DNA from 2 places in the Geobacillus sp. FJAT-46040 genome. Region 1 is predicted to be linked to the other one. Evidence: a T-box and tRNA genes for the amino acid it is inferred to sense, from the RefSeq annotation. Region 1 holds a T-box; the other holds one or more tRNA genes.
The links. The T-box of region 1 lies ahead of pheS (phenylalanine--tRNA ligase subunit alpha). A T-box ahead of a tRNA ligase gene usually reads a tRNA of that ligase, here a tRNA-Phe.
Positions count from the first base shown of each region.

Region 1 (7,353 bases):
TGTACCTCCTGCAATCGGACTTGGATGAACTTCCGATCATTTATCCGATCGATGTTGTTGATTACAATCAAATTCACAACGAACAGCTAAAAATGAATATTGACCAAGAAGGAAAGACGATTTTTCAAACGAACGAGCACGGGAAGGTGATGGTTACAATGAGCCGGCTGATGGATCGATTTTACGATTTCGAACGGGCGCTCTCCAAACTCCGGCAAAGTGCCGCAAGAGACGCTCAAACGGATGACCTTGTTGTTGATGCGACCATTCAACGCTTTGAATTCACGTACGAACTAGCATGGAAATGGATGAAACTTTATTTGGAGCATCAGGGATACTCTGAAGTGACGAGTCCGAGGAAAACGATTCGCGAGGCGTTTCGGGAAGGGTTGATTCAAGACGGAGAGACATGGCTTCGCATGCTCGAAGACCGCAACCGGACGTCCCATACGTATGACGAAGAAACGGCGATGGACATTTACGAACGCATCCGTACACACTATATCCCGCTGTTTGACCGCTTGCTTGACGAAATGAAACAACGGCTTGACTCAGCGACATGAGCGGCCGGCGTGCGGAACGGAACGCGCTTGGCTTTGTGAAGGAACTTGGCTTTGGTCGTGAAAGATGACAACGGCGCACATTTTGTTATAATCAAATGAAGAAACTTGACGCATGAGGTGACGACACAATGGAAAAAGCGACATTCGCCGGCGGCTGCTTTTGGTGTATGGTGACGCCGTTTGAGGAGCTTGACGGCATTTACGGCATCGTCTCCGGCTATACAGGGGGACATGTGGAAAATCCGACATACGAGCAAGTGAAAACCGGCACGACCGGCCACTACGAAGCGGTGCAAATCACGTTTGACCCGGACGTCTTTCCGTATGAGCGGCTCTTGGAGCTGTATTGGTGCCAAATCGACCCGACCGATGACGGCGGCCAGTTTCACGACCGCGGGCCGCAATACCGGACGGCGATTTTTTACCATAACGAAAAACAGCGCCAGCTCGCCGAGCAGTCAAAGCGGGCGCTCGAGGAAAGCGGGCGCTTCTCCAAGCCGATCGTGACGAAAATTTTGCCGGCCACCACGTTTTATCCGGCGGAAGAGTACCATCAAAACTATCATAAGAAAAATCCGGAACATTACAAGCAAGATCGAGCCGCCTCGGGGCGTGACGAATTTATCGCCAAACATTGGGGGACGAAGCGGTGAAGCGGATCGAATCGCCGAAAAATGCGCGCGTCAAACAATGGAAAAAGCTGCTGACAAAAAAAGGGCGCGATGAGACTGGATTGTTTTTGCTTGAAGGGTTTCATCTTGTCGAAGAGGCCATAAAAAGCAACGCGCCCCTTGTCGAGCTGATCGTTGATGAGCGGACGGCCGTCCCGCCCGGCTGGAACGTCACAGGTGTCCCGGTTACGATCGTGACCGAAACGGTGATGAGGGCGATCAGCAGCACGGAGACGCCGCAAGGCATCGCCGCAGTGTGCCGGCAGCTGTCGACCGAGCTTGAAGGCGTGAAGACCGCCTTGCTTATTGACGCCGTGCAAGATCCGGGCAATCTTGGGACGATGATCCGCACCGCCGATGCCGCTGGGATCGATGCCGTCATCCTCGGCGAAGGGTGCGCCGATGTGTACAATCCGAAAGTGGTGCGGGCGACGCAAGGGTCGCTGTTTCACCTTCCGGTTGTCAAAGGCGATTTGGCGCAATGGATCGCGCGTTTCAAGGAGCAGGGCATTCCGGTGTACGGAACGGCCTTGGAGAATGCCGTCGATTACCGCACCGTTCCACAATCGTCTTCGTTCGCCTTGCTCGTCGGCAATGAAGGAAGCGGCGTCCGACCCGACCTGCTGCGCCTAACGACAGAGAACGTGTACATCCCGATTTACGGCCGCGCCGAGTCGCTGAATGTCGCCGTCGCGGCCGGAATTTTGCTTTATTCCTTGCAGGCGGTGCGGTAAAATAGAATCGAAAATCAATAGGACAAGGGAGCGGAGACAGATGGATGGCGAACTGCGGGCGTTATTGAACGCTGTGCTCGAGCGTCTTGATGTTCAAGGGGCCTACATCGAACAAATGCGCATGGATATCGTCAAGCTGCAAGGAAGCGTGAAACAACTCGAAGACAAAGTCGATCGCCTTCAAAGTGATGTGGACGCCATGAAAAAAGACATGGACGCCATGAAAAAAGACATGGATGCCATGAAAAAGGACATGTTGGGGGTCAAAAAAGATGTCGCCGCGCTCAAGGAAGGGCAAGTGCGGCAGGAAAAAATTATGGAGCGCCTTGCCATCCGCTCGATTGAACAGGAAGCGGAAATCGATGAGCTGCGCAAAGAAATTTCGGCCTGACCTTGCCTTTGCCTACTCATTTGCGTATAATGAATAGCGACAATTTCCCATACGGACAACAACGATGACGGAGAAAAGTAGCTTGCTGTCCGCCATCCAGGGAGAAAACGCCATAGACTGGGAGCGTTTTTATGGACGGCGCAAGTGAAGTTCACCTCCTGAGTTGACACCGGGACCATCCCGACGAGGGATGTAAAGGTGTTCCGGCTTTCGGCCGTTATCGCAATGAAGTGAACAGCACGCTTATGCTGTTAACAAGGGTGGTACCGCGAGCAACAACTCGTCCCTTACCGGGGCGGGTTTTTTTTATCATCTTAAACCGAGAAGCCCCCCGCTTCTACGCGTGAGCGTAAGTGGGAGGGCGTTCAACTGAAATGAGGAGGGATTGATGTGAAAGAACGGCTGTACGAGCTGAAACGCCAGGCGCTCGAACAAATCGGCCAAGCCCGCGACTTAAAAGCGCTGAACGACGTGCGCGTCGCCTATTTAGGCAAAAAGGGGCCGATCACCGAAGTGCTGCGCGGCATGGGGGCATTGCCGCCGGAAGAGCGCCCGAAAATCGGCGCGCTTGCCAATGAAGTAAGAGAGGCAATCCAACAGGCGCTGGAAGCGAAACAAGCGAAACTGGAACAGGAGGAAGTGGAGCGGAAGCTGGCTGCCGAGGCGATTGATGTGACGCTGCCGGGCCGGCCTGTTAGTCTTGGCAACCCGCATCCGCTGACGCGTGTCATTGAAGAAATTGAAGACTTGTTTATCGGCATGGGCTATACGGTCGCCGAAGGGCCGGAAGTGGAGACCGACTATTACAACTTTGAGGCGCTCAACTTGCCGAAAGGACATCCGGCCCGCGATATGCAAGATTCGTTTTACATCACGGAAGAGATTTTGCTTCGCACCCATACGTCGCCGATGCAGGCGCGGACGATGGAAAAGCACCGCGGGCGCGGTCCAGTGAAAATCATTTGCCCGGGCAAAGTGTATCGCCGCGACACCGATGATGCGACGCATTCGCACCAGTTTACGCAAATTGAAGGATTGGTTGTTGACCGGAACATCCGGATGAGCGATTTGAAAGGGACGCTGCGCGAATTTGCCCGCAAGCTGTTCGGGGAAGGGCGCGACATTCGCTTCCGACCGAGCTTTTTCCCGTTCACGGAACCATCGGTCGAAGTCGATGTGTCCTGCTTCCGCTGCGAAGGGCGGGGCTGTGGCGTCTGCAAAGGCACCGGTTGGATCGAAATTTTAGGAGCCGGCATGGTGCATCCGAACGTGCTTGAGATGGCCGGTTTTGATTCGAAAACGTACACCGGCTTTGCGTTCGGCATGGGGCCGGAGCGGATCGCGATGCTGAAGTATGGCATTGATGACATCCGCCATTTCTATCAAAACGATCTGCGTTTCTTGCGGCAATTTTTGCGTGTGTAACAGAAAAAGGAGGAGTTGGGAATGCTCGTTTCTTACCGTTGGCTAGGGGAATACGTCGATTTGACGGGCATCACCGCCAAAGAGCTCGCGGAGCGGATTACGAAAAGCGGCATTGAAGTCGAGCGGGTCGAAGCGCTTGACCGGGGAATGAAAGGAGTCGTCATCGGTCATGTGCTCGAGTGCGAGCCGCACCCGAACGCGGATAAACTGCGGAAATGCCTTGTCGACTTGGGAGAGGACGAACCCGTGCAAATCATTTGCGGCGCCCCGAACGTCGCCAAAGGGCAAAAAGTCGCCGTCGCCAAAGTCGGGGCGGTGCTGCCGGGCAATTTCAAAATCAAACGGGCGAAGCTGCGCGGGGAAGAATCGAACGGTATGATTTGTTCGCTCCAAGAGCTTGGCGTCGAAACGAAAGTCGTGCCGAAAGAATACGCGGACGGCATTTTCGTCTTTCCAAGCGACGCGCCGATCGGCGCCGATGCCATCGAGTGGCTCGGCTTGCATGACGAAGTGCTTGAACTGTCCTTGACGCCCAACCGCGCCGATTGTTTAAGCATGATCGGCGTCGCCTATGAAGTCGCCGCCATTCTCGGCCGCGATGTAAAACCGCCGGAAGCGGCGGTCAAGGAAAACAGCGAACATGTCCATGAATACATTTCCGTGCGCGTTGAGGCGCCGGAAGACAATCCGCTGTACGCCGGGCGGATTGTGAAAAACGTCCGGATCGGCCCGTCGCCTCTTTGGATGCAAGCGCGTTTGATGGCGGCCGGCATTCGCCCGCACAACAACGTCGTCGACATTACGAACTACATTTTGCTTGAGTACGGCCAGCCGCTTCATGCGTTTGACTACGACCGCCTCGGTTCGAAGGAGATTGTCGTCCGCCGTGCAAAAGCGGGCGAAACGATCATCACCCTTGATGATGTCGAGCGGAAGCTGACGGAAGAACATCTCGTCATCACCAACGGCCGCGAGCCGGTCGCCTTAGCCGGCGTGATGGGCGGGGCGAATTCGGAAGTGCGCGACGACACGACGACCGTGTTCATTGAAGCGGCGTACTTTACAAGCCCGGTCATCCGCCAAGCGGTGAAAGACCACGGGCTGCGCAGCGAGGCGAGCACCCGATTTGAAAAAGGGATCGATCCAGCGCGGACGAAAGAAGCGCTCGAGCGCGCCGCGGTGTTGATGTCGGAATACGCCGGCGGCGAGGTCGTCGGCGGCATCGTCGAAGCGAGCGTGTGGCGCCAAGACTCAGTGGTGGTGACGGTCACGCTCGAACGCATCAACGGCGTCCTCGGCACGGCAATGTCGAAAGAGGAAGTGGCCGCGATTCTTTCGAACTTGCAATTTCCGTTTACGGAAGACAACGGAACGTTCACGATCCACGTCCCGTCGCGTCGGCGCGACATTGCAATTGAAGAAGATATCATTGAAGAAGTCGCCCGTTTGTACGGCTACGACCGCCTGCCGGCGACGCTGCCGGTGGCCGAGGCGAAACCGGGCGGACTCACGCCGTACCAGGCGAAGCGCCGCCGCGTCCGCCGCTATTTGGAAGGAGCCGGCTTGTTCCAAGCGATCACGTATTCGTTGACGAGCCCGGACAAAGCGACGCGCTTTGCGCTTGAGACGGCCGAACCGATCCGCTTGGCGCTGCCGATGAGCGAAGAGCGGAGCGTTTTGCGGCAAAGCTTAATTCCGCATCTGCTTGAAGCGGCGAGCTACAACCGCGCCCGCCAAGTCGAGAACGTCGCCTTGTACGAAATCGGCTCTGTCTACTTGTCCAAAGGAGAACACGTCCAACCGGCGGAAAACGAGCGGCTTGCCGGCGTTCTCACCGGCTTATGGCACGCCCATTTGTGGCAAGGCGAGAAAAAAGCGGCTGATTTTTACGTCGCCAAAGGCGTTCTTGACGGGTTGTTCGACTTGCTTGGGCTGTCCAAGCGCATCGCGTACCGCCCGGCGAAACGCGCCGATTTGCATCCCGGACGGACGGCGGAGATTGCGCTTGACGGCAAGGTGATCGGCTTTGTCGGCCAGCTCCATCCAGCCGTGCAAAAAGAGTACGATTTAAAAGAAACGTACGTCTTCGAGCTCGCCTTGGCCGAGCTGTTGAACGCCGAAAGTGAAGCGATCCGCTACGAGCCGATTCCGCGATTCCCGTCCGTCGTGCGCGACATTGCCTTGGTCGTCGACGAAAACGTCGAAGCTGGCGCCCTCAAGCAAGCGATCGAAGAAGCCGGGAAACCGCTTGTCAAAGACGTCTCCCTCTTTGACGTCTACAAAGGTGACCGCCTGCCGGACGGGAAAAAATCGCTCGCCTTCTCGCTCCGCTACTACGATCCGGAGCGGACGCTCACGGATGAAGAAGTCGCCGCCGTCCACGAGCGGGTGCTCGCCGCGGTCGAGAAACAATTTGGCGCGGTGCTGCGCGGGTAAAACGAAAAGCTGTTCCGAAAGCGATGGGCTTTTGGAACAGCTTTTTTTGATGAGAGCTCGTTTTCAAACAGATTCAGAAAACGAAGGATGCTAACAAAGGTGGATGCCCTGTCAGCCGCGTTCAGCTATAATGCGCCCGGTTTGCGACACATCGTACCCGCCGAGCGCTTCGAGTTCGGCGCGGAACGAATCGGAGCGGAGCACGTCGAGCACGGAAGCGATGAGCGATTCATTCTCCGGCGTCCGCAGCATGACGACATCATACTGTTCGTTCATTAGCGGAATGAACTCGACGCCGGCCATTCGCGCCACCTTTTCCGTGCCGATGCCGACATCGGCGAGACCTGACGCCACCGCGGAGGCGACGCTCAAATGGCTTGTTTCCTCGCGTTCATAGCCGCGAATGGCGGACGGCGACAATCCATGCAGGCGCAGCTGTTCATCTAACAGGACGCGCGCCCCGGCCCCTTTCTCCCGATTGACGATCACGACGTCGCTCCTTCCTAAGTCGTGCCACGTTTGAATGCTGCGAGGATTGCCTTTTGACACATAAAATCCAATCGGCCGGCGCATGACGTTCACCATGATGTACGCATGGCCTGTCAACAGCTTTTCCACATACGGACGGTTGTACTCGCCTGTCTGCCCGTCAAACAAATGCACGCTGACGATGTCGCATTGCCCTTTATACAGGGCGATCAGCCCATTGAGGCTGCTCGTGTAGGTGCGGAGCGATTGATAAGGGCCGTTTTTTTCCAGATGGACGCCAAGCAAATCGAGCGCCGCATCTTGGCCGCTGATGATAATGGGGCGAACGGCGGCTTCGACCGGCCGTGAAACGGCGGAAGAAACGGGGCTTGTCTCCCCTTTTTGCCCGTCGATGTACCGGCGAAGATCATCCGCGGTAATCCGCATTTGCCGCCCGACGCGAAAGGCGGGCAGCTTCCCTTTTTTCACTAAATCGTACACCGTTAGTTTGGACACTTTTAATAAGGAAGCGATTTCTTCAATCGTGTATGACTGTGGCTCCGTCATCATGCCATCCTCCTTTCTTTCATTGTAGCGCAAAGAACGCATGGGGAAAAATTTTTCTTTCCTAACTACTTATTATTATTTATAATTAGATATAATTA
Region 1 covers NZ_NISS01000001.1:328,440-335,792, forward strand. The annotation lists gene CD000_RS01755 (HI0074 family nucleotidyltransferase substrate-binding subunit) at 1-563, shown strand, start outside; gene msrA (peptide-methionine (S)-S-oxide reductase MsrA) at 692-1,216, shown strand; gene CD000_RS01770 (TrmH family RNA methyltransferase) at 1,213-1,968, shown strand; gene CD000_RS01775 (hypothetical protein) at 2,009-2,359, shown strand; T-box leader at 2,415-2,650, shown strand; gene pheS (phenylalanine--tRNA ligase subunit alpha) at 2,750-3,784, shown strand; gene pheT (phenylalanine--tRNA ligase subunit beta) at 3,806-6,220, shown strand; gene CD000_RS01790 (helix-turn-helix transcriptional regulator) at 6,332-7,255, opposite strand.

Region 2 (7,353 bases), 200 kb from region 1:
AAAGGCGAACAAATAATTCTTGATACTCGCCACTGTACGTGATGCGCTCGACGATGCCACAATATTTTCCGTCTTTCGAAAGTCTACAGCCTTCAGGACGAATAGACACTTTCACATTCTCCATACGTCTTTCCAGCTGTCTTGGTAGACAAACTCGACCAATATGCGTATTGACGTGTTTTAAGTCGGGGCAAATTGTTCCATCTAACAAATTTGTTTTCCCGACAAATTGGGCGACAAAGCAGTTTTTCGGACAACGGTATATTTCTTTTGGAGTGGCGACTTGTTGAATAATTCCCTCATTCATAACAACAATTCGATCAGACACAGCAAAAGCATCTTTTTGATCGTGAGTGACGAGAATCGCTGTCGTATTCGTTTGGCGCAAAATGGCTGTTATTTCATGGCGCATTTTCTCGCGCAAACCGGCGTCGAGGCTGCTAAAAGGCTCATCCATAAGCACGACGTTCGGAAACGGAGCTAAAGCTCTGGCGAGAGCTACTCGCTGTTGTTGACCGCCTGAAAGTTCATGAGGATAACGATTGGCGAAATTGCCTAAGCCAACAAGTTCCAATACTTCCTGCGCCCGTTCTTTCCGCTCTTTTGCCGGCCATTTATTCAGTCCGAACATAATATTTTTTTCAATCGTTAAGTGAGGGAAAAGAGCATAATCTTGAAACACCATGCCGACGCCGCGCCTTTCTGGTGGCAACGAAAAGTGGTGATCGTAAACGATTTGGTCGCCGATGCGGATCATTCCGGCTGTCGGTTGTTCAAACCCAGCAATCATGCGCAAAGTTGTCGTTTTGCCACAGCCGCTCGGTCCGAGTAGCGTAACAATTTCTCCTTTTTCAATTTCAAGATTCATATTATCGACAGCTGGCTTTAATGAACGGTGATATATTTTTGTGACTTGTTGTAGCTGTATGAAGCTCATCGTACCCCTCCAACATGTGCCGATTCCCAAGTGGAAAACATTTTATTGAGAACGTTTTTCATTTTTATTAAACAAAATTGTAGCACACATTTTTCTTTTTGGTCAATTATTTGTCCTGCTTAGGAGTCAGTCAAGACTTTGTGGAGAACATTTTTTCGGTTCACTACGAGCGTTGTCAATCACTAGTTAGCGAACCATTTTCAGGAATTAATATCGTAAGCGCTTTCGGACTCTCATCCCTCATCTTGAGGTGATGATATTGTATTCCATTTTTTTACACCCAACCACCATCCCGGAGCGCCGACAACGCTTGATGGATCGGCGTCCCGGATGACCGCTGCAGACACGGTAGATTCTGACGCACCACATCTGCCCACAACCGTCCTGCCTTCCGTTTGGCCTGTTCGATCCGCTTGGACTTTGTTGAGGCCGAGGCTGCCGTTCGGGTCTCTTCTTCCTCCACCAACTGCCCATTTCTCCGCCAAATCCCGTCGATTCGGGCTGCCATCGCCCTCAGAAACGCCCGAAGCCCTTGGTCTTTCCAGCTGCGGCGGGATTTCACCCGATGCGCAAACCGGCTCATCACGCTCTCGGCGTGGCCCATCGGACGCATGCCGGTCGTCTCCACCCCTTGCTCCGACAGCCACTCCCGATAGTCCCGGATGCATCCCGGCATCGACTCGATCCGACGGATCATGGCAGCCATCTGCTTCTCTTTCGCTTCGTCCTCCAACGTGCCGACCGCGCTGTTCAGCTCCACCAGAAGTCCCTCTTCGTCTTGTTTCGCCAGCTTCTTCCGCACCTCCCGCCAACGCGGATGGCCGGACAGACACTGACGCAGCTCCCGCGCCACATGAAATCGATCCAGCTGAAAGCAGGCTCGCTTTCCAAAATACTCCCGGCAGGCTGTGATCCACGACGCCGCGTCGCCGTTGATGATCAAAAGGTCCCGGCACGGGTCATAGGCATATTCGTTCATCAGCCACTCTTCAAACCGTTCCCACACGTCTCCCTCCCCTTCATGGAGGTAGTGGCGCCGGTTCACGAGCTCGAGCTGCGAACCGTTTCGTTTCCATCCCTCGTGAACCGCCAGGATTTTCTCTTCTTTCGCCCGTTTCCCTTTCCCCTGGCGGGAAATGAACAGTCCATCCGCCTCCACAAACAGCACTCGGCCGTGCCGTTGGGAAACAGGGTGGTGCAGCGAGACAGGGGCCTCCAGCACCAGTTGGCGAATCGCCTCGTGGCTTAGGACCGCATACCCCACGATCGACTCCAACGTACGGGCCGCTTTGCGGTAGGAAGAGCACTCTACGGCCAACTCGACCGCCGTTTCCTCGAGGCAAGGGCTGATCGACTGCGCTCCATCAAAGCCCAGTTCGGCATCCAGCAAGAAGGTATACGCCCCCGCCTGCCGATCATAGTAGTCGTTCCGTCGAAACGTCACTTCTCCAAACAGCGTTTGGATCGTGGTCGGCCGTTTGTCTTTCAGCTGATACCGGCGCTTGCCCCGCGCTTCCGCCAGTTGTTGATCAATCTCCTCCAAAAGGGCCGCCAACAAGACAGCGAACACCTTTTGAAGAGTTCTGACTAATTGCTCCTCCAACTCTTTTAATAGGGGCCATTCTGTGGTAAGATGTTTCATGGACTCTCTCCCTCCTGTTTTCGGTTGATGTTGACAATCACCATCATAGCAGGGAGAGAGTCCTTTTTGCATGACATTTGCTTTTTTCTACCGCGCTTCGCTTGGTGGCCCCGACGAGCGTCGCGAACAAAAGTTCGCAACCCTCGTCGGGGATCATTTCGGAATGTCACCCACAAATATTTTACTCACACTAGAATACAGATAATTCATTTCTGTAATATTGAATAGTTTGAGGACGACAATTCCGTATTTCGCAATCTTCAAGGAATTTTTCTAACGCTATTTGAAAATCAATAGCATCAGATTGTATAGAATTTGTGTGCATTTCAAAAATTTCATCAGGGGATAAATTATTATTACGCCTTGCCAAAATATCACCTCTTTGACAAGTCGTATGAGGAATACTGAATCAGATTTTTCAATGGAGAATCGTATGAGGATAAAATAAAAAAGGATTCCCACATCTTGCAGGAATCCTTGATACATCAGTTTTTCAGTGCCGATGGTGGGAGTCGAACCCACACGGGGGGCTACCCCACACGATTTTGAGTCGTGCGCGTCTGCCAATTCCGCCACATCGGCGCGATAATCAACATTTTACCAAATTATCTTTCAACTGTCAACACTTTTTTATTCATTAGATATGGAGGCGGCACCCGGATTCGAACCGGGGATAAAGGTTTTGCAGACCTCTGCCTTACCACTTGGCTATGCCGCCTTGATCAAGAGCGGAAGACGGGACTCGAACCCGCGACCCCCACCTTGGCAAGGTGGTGTTCTACCGCTGAACTACTTCCGCATCCGTGGCTGGGGTAGCTGGATTCGAACCAACGCATCACGGAGTCAAAGTCCGTTGCCTTACCGCTTGGCTATACCCCAACGTTGTAAGTGAAGGGCGACTAGTGGGAATCGAACCCACGCATGCCAGAGCCACAATCTGGTGCGTTAACCACTTCGCCATAGTCGCCATGATCATGATAGGAATGGCAGGGGCAGTAGGAATCGAACCCACACCGGAGGTTTTGGAGACCTCTGTTCTACCATTAAACTATGCCCCTTTGTTAAAATGGTGGAGGGGGACGGATTCGAACCGCCGAACCCAAAGGGAGCGGATTTACAGTCCGCCGCGTTTAGCCACTTCGCTACCCCTCCAAGGAATGGTGCCGACTGCAGGACTTGAACCCGCAACCTACTGATTACGATTCAGTTGCTCTACCAATTGAGCTAAGTCGGCATAAGATGAATGAAGAAGGTGGCTCATTGTTGAGCTCTGTGCCTCTTCCTCTACCAACTGATTCGAAGAAGCGGAATGCGTCGAGGCAACTCGAAGCGAATTCGATGAAGTAGATGCTCGTCTCTACCAATTCAGCTAAGTCGGCATGCAAACCTATTCTAGTTGTTTCATGGTGGCTCGGGACGGAATCGAACCGCCGACACAAGGATTTTCAGTCCTTTGCTCTACCGACTGAGCTACCGAGCCATATATTATTTTTTAACTCGCTCGTTGAATTGCTCTGTGCCTCTTCCTCTACCAGCTGATTCAAAGACGCTCGATGCGTCGAGGCAACTCGAAGCGAATTCGATGAAGCGGATGCTCGTCTCTACCGAATGAGCTACCGAGCCATACCATATTTTTCGTGATTTTGGAACAATGGCGGTCCCGACGGGACTCGAACCCGCGATCTCCTGCGTGACAGGCAGGCATGTTAACCACTACACTACGGGACCAATTTTGGTTGCGGGGGCAGGATTTGAACCTGCGACCTTCGGGTTATGAGCCCGACGAGCTACCGGACTGCTCCACCCCGCGACGATAGAAAATGAACTTATTTCGATCATACACTGAGTATCGGTTTAAATATTTATTGCCTCTTCCTCTGCCAGCTGATTCAAAGATGCTCGGTGCGTCGGGACAACTCGCGATGATGAGAAAGCAAGTCAGCTTTTATATTAAGATGGTGGAGGATGACGGGATCGAACCGCCGACCCCTTGCTTGTAAGGCAAGTGCTCTCCCAGCTGAGCTAATCCTCCACAAAGAAGTGACCCGTACGGGATTCGAACCCGTGTTACCGCCGTGAAAGGGCGGTGTCTTAACCACTTGACCAACGGGCCATGCTGATGGATCATGGCGGAGAGCAAGGGATTCGAACCCTTGAGGCGCTATTCACGCCTACACGATTTCCAATCGTGCTCCTTCGACCACTCGGACAGCTCTCCACGATGGCTCCGCAGGCAGGATTCGAACCTGCGACCAATCGGTTAACAGCCGATTGCTCTACCACTGAGCTACTGCGGAATCATAACGACGGTCAATTCTCCCAACAAGATGTCCTGCCTCTTCCTCTGCCAGCCGATTCAAAGAAGCTGGATGCGTCGAGGCAACTCGCAGTTCATCCGATGATGCAAATGCTCGTCACTGAGCTACTGCGAAATGACATCTCTTTAGACATTTACTATTATAATGATTCGCGCTGAGCTGTCAAGAGTTTTTTCATTCCTTCAAAACTAGATAACCGTTGGAAGAAGCCGCTCGCCTGCGCTTTTCGCATTGTCCAGCTCCGGCTCGCCGCCGCTCGGGGTCAAATAACCTTCGCCTTCGGGATCGGAAATCCCTGCAGGCGAAGAACATTTGCCCGTCGCGGCGACCCGCTCGCCTGCGCTTTTCTTTGTCCAGTTCCAGCGCCTAGCTCTCTTCTGCCAAATAACCTTCCCCCTCGGGGTGCAAGCACCCCTGCGGGTGAAGAACATTTGGCTTCGAGAGCTAATCGCGGCGCTTTCACTTTTCTAGGTTAAGCCCTCGATCGATTAGTATCCGTCAGCTCCACGTGTCGCCACGCTTCCACCTCGGACCTATCGACCTCGTCATCTTCGAGGGATCTTACCCGCTTTGCGCGGTGGGAAATCTCATCTTGAGGGGGGCTTCACGCTTAGATGCTTTCAGCGCTTATCCCGTCCGCACATAGCTACCCAGCGGTGCCCCTGGCGGGACAACTGGTACACCAGCGGTGCGTCCATCCCGGTCCTCTCGTACTAAGGACAGCTCCTCTCAAATTTCCTCCGCCCGCGACGGATAGGGACCGAACTGTCTCACGACGTTCTGAACCCAGCTCGCGTACCGCTTTAATGGGCGAACAGCCCAACCCTTGGGACCGACTACAGCCCCAGGATGCGATGAGCCGACATCGAGGTGCCAAACCTCCCCGTCGATGTGGACTCTTGGGGGAGATCAGCCTGTTATCCCCGGGGTAGCTTTTATCCGTTGAGCGATGGCCCTTCCATGCGGAACCACCGGATCACTAAGCCCGACTTTCGTCCCTGCTCGACCTGTCCGTCTCGCAGTCAAGCTCCCTTGTGCCTTTGCACTCTCCGAATGATTTCCAACCATTCTGAGGGAACCTTTGGGCGCCTCCGTTACCTTTTGGGAGGCGACCGCCCCAGTCAAACTGCCCACCTGACACTGTCTCCCACCCCGCTAAGGGGTGCGGGTTAGAATTTCAATACCGCCAGGGTGGTATCCCACCGACGCCTCCACCGAAGCTGGCGCTCCGGCTTCCCAGGCTCCCACCTATCCTGTACAAGCGATACCAAAATTCCATATCAGGCTGCAGTAAAGCTCCACGGGGTCTTTCCGTCCTGTCGCGGGTAACCTGCATCTTCACAGGTAGTATAATTTCACCGGGTCTCTCGTTGAGACAGCGCCCAAGTCGTTACACCTTTCGTGCGGGTCGGAACTTACCCGACAAGGAATTTCGCTACCTTAGGACCGTTATAGTTACGGCCGCCGTTTACTGGGGCTTCGGTTCGCACCTTCGCTTCCGCTAAGCGCTCCCCTTAACCTTCCAGCACCGGGCAGGTGTCAGCCCCTATACGTCGCCTTTCGGCTTCGCAGAGACCTGTGTTTTTGATAAACAGTCGCTTGGGCCTTTTCACTGCGGCTCTTCAGGGCTCTTCACCCCAAAGAGCACCCCTTCTCCCGAAGTTACGGGGTCATTTTGCCGAGTTCCTTAACGAGAGTTCTCCCGCGCGCCTTAGGATTCTCTCCTCGCCTACCTGTGTCGGTTTGCGGTACGGGCACCTCTTCCCTCGCTAGAGGCTTTTCTTGGCAGTGTGAAATCGGGGACTTCCGGATCAATCCGTCGCCGTCACCGCTTGGCCTTATGATCCGCGGATTTGCCTGCGGATCAGCCTCACGGCTTGGACAGGCTCTTCCAGCCGCCTGCTCGCCCTATCCTCCTGCGTCCCCCCATCGCTCAAACGGGAAGAAGGTGGTACAGGAATCTCAACCTGTTGTCCATCACCTACGCCTTTCGGCCTCGGCTTAGGTCCCGACTAACCCTGAGCGGACGAACCTTCCTCAGGAACCCTTAGGCTTTCGGCGCAGAGGATTCTCACCTCTGTTTTCGCTACTCATACCGGCATTCTCACTTCTAAGCGCTCCACCAGTCCTTCCGGTCTGGCTTCTCTGCCCTTAGAACGCTCCCCTACCGATGACCAACGGTCATCCCGCAGCTTCGGCGGCACGTTTAGCCCCGGTACATTTTCGGCGCAGAGTCACTCGACCAGTGAGCTATTACGCACTCTTTAAATGGTGGCTGCTTCTAAGCCAACATCCTGGTTGTCTCGGCAACTCCACATCCTTTTCCACTGAACGTGCACTTCGGGGCCTTAGCTGGCGGTCTGGGCTGTTCCCCTCTCGACCACGGATCTTATCACTCGCAGTCTGACTCCCGGGCATAAGTCGTTGGCATTCGGAGTTTGACTGGGTTCGGTAAC
Region 2 covers NZ_NISS01000001.1:131,816-139,168, reverse strand. The annotation lists gene CD000_RS00830 (ABC transporter ATP-binding protein) at 1-937, opposite strand, end outside; gene CD000_RS00825 (ISLre2-like element ISGsp3 family transposase) at 1,212-2,579, opposite strand; tRNA gene CD000_RS00815 (tRNA-Leu) at 3,077-3,161, opposite strand; tRNA gene CD000_RS00810 (tRNA-Cys) at 3,224-3,297, opposite strand; tRNA gene CD000_RS00805 (tRNA-Gly) at 3,307-3,378, opposite strand; tRNA gene CD000_RS00800 (tRNA-Gln) at 3,384-3,458, opposite strand; tRNA gene CD000_RS00795 (tRNA-His) at 3,474-3,546, opposite strand; tRNA gene CD000_RS00790 (tRNA-Trp) at 3,564-3,637, opposite strand; tRNA gene CD000_RS00785 (tRNA-Tyr) at 3,647-3,731, opposite strand; tRNA gene CD000_RS00780 (tRNA-Thr) at 3,738-3,813, opposite strand; tRNA gene CD000_RS00775 (tRNA-Phe) at 3,984-4,059, opposite strand; tRNA gene CD000_RS00770 (tRNA-Asp) at 4,232-4,307, opposite strand; tRNA gene CD000_RS00765 (tRNA-Met) at 4,313-4,389, opposite strand; tRNA gene CD000_RS00760 (tRNA-Val) at 4,536-4,611, opposite strand; tRNA gene CD000_RS00755 (tRNA-Glu) at 4,621-4,692, opposite strand; tRNA gene CD000_RS00750 (tRNA-Ser) at 4,707-4,797, opposite strand; tRNA gene CD000_RS00745 (tRNA-Asn) at 4,802-4,876, opposite strand; rRNA gene CD000_RS00735 (23S ribosomal RNA) at 5,366-7,353, opposite strand, start outside.
Region 2: it has a tRNA-Phe gene. The T-box ahead of pheS (phenylalanine--tRNA ligase subunit alpha) is inferred to sense a tRNA for this amino acid. The anticodon was not compared.